DNA from 2 places in the Streptomyces sp. NPDC050636 genome. Region 1 is predicted to be linked to the other one. Evidence: riboswitches for the same ligand, from Rfam matches in the RefSeq annotation. Region 1 holds a riboswitch; the other holds the start of a gene.
What was found. Region 1 has a riboswitch for S-adenosylmethionine ahead of thrC (threonine synthase). Riboswitches for the same ligand answer to the same signal wherever they lie in the genome.
Positions count from the first base shown of each region.

Region 2: it holds a riboswitch for S-adenosylmethionine, as region 1 does, so the genes downstream of both, AB0I10_RS06285 (aminotransferase class V-fold PLP-dependent enzyme) here and thrC (threonine synthase) in region 1, are expected to answer to the same signal.

Region 1 is NZ_JBFAIP010000027.1:12,084-14,530, reverse strand. It holds gene thrC (threonine synthase) at 78-1,370, opposite strand; SAM riboswitch class I at 1,388-1,541, opposite strand; gene AB0I10_RS20805 (glucosyl-3-phosphoglycerate synthase) at 1,713-2,447, shown strand, end outside.
Region 2 is NZ_JBFAIP010000004.1:70,167-72,613, reverse strand. It holds gene AB0I10_RS06285 (aminotransferase class V-fold PLP-dependent enzyme) at 1-1,006, opposite strand, end outside; SAM riboswitch class IV at 1,189-1,306, opposite strand; gene trpD (anthranilate phosphoribosyltransferase) at 1,399-2,447, opposite strand, start outside.

The DNA.
Region 1 (2,447 bases):
GGGTTCTGCCTTCCAGCGGGGTGCGAGGAGTACGAGGTGCGAGTTCGGGGCCGCCTACGCGGGGCGTACGGCGGGGCTCAGCCGGCCAGGCCGGCCGCGCGGAACGCGTCCAGGCTCGGGCTGATGGTGGCCGTGGGCCCGGTGGTCGGAGCGACGGCGTCAAGCGTCTTGAGGCCGTCCCCCGTGTTCAGGACGACGGTGGTCAGGGACGGGTCGAGCAGGCCGTCCTCGATGAGCTTCTTGGTCACGCCGACGGTCACGCCGCCCGCGGTCTCCGCGAAGATCCCTTCCGTCCGGGCCAGCAGCTTGATCGCGTCCACGACCTGCTCGTCGTTGACATCCTCCACCGCACCGCCCGTGCGGCGCGCGATATCGAGCACGTACGGCCCGTCGGCCGGGTTGCCGATGGCAAGGGACTTGGCGATGGTGTTCGGCTTCTGGGGCCGTACGACGTCGTGGCCCGCCTTGAAGGCGGTCGACACCGGCGAGCAGCCCTCGGCCTGGGCGCCGAAGATCTTGTACGGCCTGTCCTCGACCAGACCGAGCGTGATCAGCTCCTTCAGACCCTTGTCGATCTTTGTGAGCTGCGAGCCCGAGGCGATCGGGATGACGATCTGGTCCGGCAGCCGCCAGCCCAGCTGCTCGCAGATCTCGTACGCCAGCGTCTTGGAACCCTCGCCGTAGTAGGGGCGCAGGTTGACGTTGACGAAGCCCCAGCCCTCGCCCAGCGGGTCGCCGATGAGCTCCGAGCAGAAGCGGTTGACGTCGTCGTAGTTGCCCTCGATGCCGACCAGGTCGCCGCCGTAGACCGCGGCCATGACGACCTTGCCGGCCTCCAGGTCGTGCGGGATGAAGACACAGGACTTGAAGCCGGCGCGGCGGGCCGCGGCGCCGACCGCGCCCGCGAGGTTACCGGTCGAGGAGCAGGAGAGGGTGGTGAAGCCGAACGCGCGGGCGGCCTCGACGGCGATCGCGACGACACGGTCCTTGAAGGAGTGCGTCGGGTTGCCGGAGTCGTCCTTGACGTAGAGGCCGCCGGTGACGCCCAGCTCACGGGCGAGGTTGTCGGCCTTGACGAGCTTGGTGAAGCCGGGGTTGAGGTTCGGCTTGTCGGCCACGTCGGCGGGGACGGGCAGCAGCGGGGCGTAGCGCCAGATGTTGTTGGGGCCGGCCTCGATCTGCTTCTTCAGGGCTTCTGCTTGGCCGGGGCCGCCGCTCGGCAGGTCGTATGCCACTTCGAGCGGCCCGAAACATTCCTGGCACGCGAAGATCGGGCCGAGATCGAAACGCTGTCCGCACTCGCGGCAGGACAGCGCGACGGCGGGTCCGAGAGCGACGGCGGGGGTACTTTCGGTGACTTGCACAGCCATGGAGGCGAGGCCCTTTCTCCTCATCTTCCTCGCGGCGCATCTCGCCACGAGACGGATTTGGCACCTTCCCTAGCCGGGAGCCTCGCGCGCGCAGCAGCTGTGCGGCGGAGACCGGCTGGAGGGTTGCCGGGGCTTCAACGGGCCGTATCCCTCTGCCCCTCTGGATGAGCGGTATGGCGCTGGGCCGTAACCCAGGCGTTTATGGCGCGGTGACCCCGACATGCGACGGCCATCCGCGTTGTTCAAGACTGTAACCGAAGGCACTGACAGTTGAGATAGTCGTCCGAACCGCGAGATGGATCACATACCGGCCCCTGATCAGGCCACCGAGGAGTCGTAGACGTGCTGGAAGAGGTGGAGCGCTGGCTCAGCAGCCGCTCCTGGTCCGCGGCCGACCGCCCGCTCGGCCGGCTGCTGGACGCCAAGCGGCAGACCGGCCGGACGGTCAGTGTCGTGCTGCCCGCGCTCGACGAGGAAGCCACCGTTGGGGCGATCGTCGCGGCGATCCGCGGTGAGCTGATGACGGAGGCGGTGCCGCTCGTCGACGAGCTGGTGGTGCTGGACTCCGGCTCCACCGACCGGACGGCCGAGGTCGCGGCGGCGGCCGGCGCCCGGGTCGTCCACCGGGACGGCATCCTGCCGCGGATCCCGGCCGTCCCCGGCAAGGGCGAGGTCCTGTGGCGCTCCCTGCTCGCCACCAGCGGCGACATCATCTGCTTCATCGACGCCGATCTGCGCGAATTCTCGTCAACCTTCGTCTCCGGGATCGTCGGACCGCTGCTGACGGATCCGGACATCCAGTTCGTGAAGGCCATGTACGACCGGCCGCTGGAGGCCGGAGTCAGCGGGGCCCCCGGAGCCGGCGCGAGCGGAGCCGGCCAGGGCGGCAGGGTCACCGAACTGGTCGCCCGCCCGCTGCTCAATCTGCACTGGCCCCAGCTGGCCGGCTTCGTCCAGCCGCTCGGCGGTGAGTACGCGGCCCGCCGCTCCCTCCTGGAGCGCCTGCCGTTCCCGGTCGGCTACGGCGTGGAGCTGGGCCTGCTGGTCGACGCCCTGCACACCGTCGGCCTCGATGCC
Region 2 (2,447 bases), on a different contig from region 1:
GCACGTTCACCTCGGGCACCTCGGCCAGGCCCGCCCGGAGCCGGGCGATCAGCGCCTGCTCACGTGCGACCAGGTCGTCGAAACCGGCCTCGGTCAGCGCCTGGCAGGCGGAGGCGATGGAGTAGGCGCCGATGACGTTGGGCGAACCGGCCTCGTGCCGGGCCGCGGTGGTGTGCCACTCGACGTCCACGCCGCCGTCCGTACGCCGGGAGACCTTGCGGCTGGCGCCGCCGCCCGCGAGATACGGCTCGGCGCTCTGCAGCCAGTCCGCCCGGCCCGCCAGCACACCGGCGCCGAACGGCGCGTACAGCTTGTGCCCGGAGAAGGCGACCCAGTCGACGTCCAGTTCGGCGATGTCGACGGGGTGGTGCGGCGCCAACTGCGCCGCGTCCAGCACGATCCGTGCGCCGTGGGCGTGCGCCGCGGCCGCCAGCTCCTTCACCGGCCACAGCTCGCCGGTCACGTTCGACGCGCCGGTGACGCACACCAGCGCCGGTCCGTAGGGCTCGCGCGCGGCCAGCGCCTTCTCCAGGGTGTCCACCGCCTGCTGCGGGGTGCGCGGCGCGTTCAGGTACGTCACGGCGGTGTCGGGCCGCTGCTCCCACGGGAGGAGCGAGGCGTGGTGCTCGGTCTCGAAGACGAACACCCGGGTGTTGTCCGGGAGTACGGACGCGAGCAGGTTCAGCGAGTCGGTCGTGGAGCGGGTGAAGACCACCTGGTCCTCGGCGCGGCAGCCGAGGAACGTCGCGATGGTGGCACGGCTGTTCTCGAACAGGTCGGTGGAGAGTTGCGAGAGGTACCCGGCACCGCGGTGCACGCTGCCGTAGTACGGGGCGTAGGCGGCCACGTCGTCCCAGACCCGCTGCAGCGCCGGCGTGCTGGCCGCGTAGTCCAGCGCGGCGTAGTCGACCTCGCCGCCGGTCACGAGCGGGACGCGGACATCCCGCCCCAGAACCGGCAGCGGGGCACAAACGGAACGGTCGGCGGCAACGGCGGAAACAGACATGGCGAACTCCCGTAAGAGGCAAGCGAATTCACTGCGGAAAGGCGCACGTCCGTCAGACACGACGGGCAGAACGGCGCGGCCGCAGGAGAAGGAAAAAGGTGCGGAAAAGGGGCCGTCGGGCCCTATCGCATTCGCTGAATCACGGAAGAGGCTCCCTCAGAGGACCAGGATCCCTGGCGAGGGATCCGCGCTTGCCGCAGACCTCGCTGCCTGCGGCCTGGTCATCACCCGGGGCACCCCGCCACGGAAGGAGGGTTGCCGGACAGCGGGCCGGGGCCTACATCGCTGTCACTCGTGACCTGCGCAGAATCATGCCACAAGAGCGTTTACGCGCAAGGGCCCAGTCCGAATGACGGACTGAGCCCTGCGTCACACCCTGTGTCACCGCGCGCTCATCTGTTGCTGGCGGCCACCCAGCGCTCCAGCGCCCGCTTCGCCGCCCCGGAGTCGATCGACTCGGCGGCCCTCTCGATGCCCGCCCGGATCTGCTCCGCCAGCGGGGCGTCCGTGGGCTCCAGCGCCACCAGCGCCGCCGCGGAGTTCAGCAGCACCGCCTCGCGTACCGGGCCGGTCTCGCCGTCCAGCACCCGGCGCGCCACATCCGCGTTGTACGACGCGTCCGCGCCGCGCAGCGCCTCCACCGGGACGAGGGCGATGCCGACGTCCCGCGGGTCGAAGGACTCCTCGCGGACCGTGCCGTCCCGGACGATCCACACCCGGGAGGTGGCGGTCGTGGTGAGCTCGTCCAGGCCGTCGTCGCCGCGGAACACCAGCGCCGACGAGCCGCGCTCGGCGAGCACCCCGGCCAGGATCGGCGCCATCCGGGCGTCCGCGACACCGGTCGCCTGGGCGCGGACCTTCGCCGGGTTGGTGAGCGGGCCCAGCACATTGAACGTCGTACGGATTCCCAGCTCGCGGCGCGCGGGTGCGACATGCCGCAGCGAGGGGTGGAACTTCACCGCGAAGCAGAAGGTGATGCCTGCTTCCTCTGCGACCTCGGTGACCCGCTTCGGGGTCAGATCGAGATTGACGCCGAGCTTCTCCAGTACGTCGGAGGCGCCGCTGGCCGAGGACGCCGCGCGGTTGCCGTGCTTGACGACCTTCGCGCCGGTGCCGGCCACCACGATCGACGACATCGTGGAGATATTGACGGTCTTGGCGCCGTCGCCGCCGGTGCCGACGATGTCCACGCTCGGGCCCGGCACCTCGATCAGCCGGGCGTGCGCGTACATCGTCCGTACCAGTCCGGAGATCTCCGCGACGGTCTCGCCCTTGGCCCGCAGCGCCACCGCGAAGCCGGCGATCTGGGCGTCGCTGGCCTCGCCCCGCATGATCCTGTCCATCGCCCAGGCGGTGTCGTCCGCGGTGAGGTCACGGCCGTCGAGCAGGGCGTTCAGCACGCCCGGCCAGGTGTGGGCCGCCACGCTGTCGCCGCCGACCG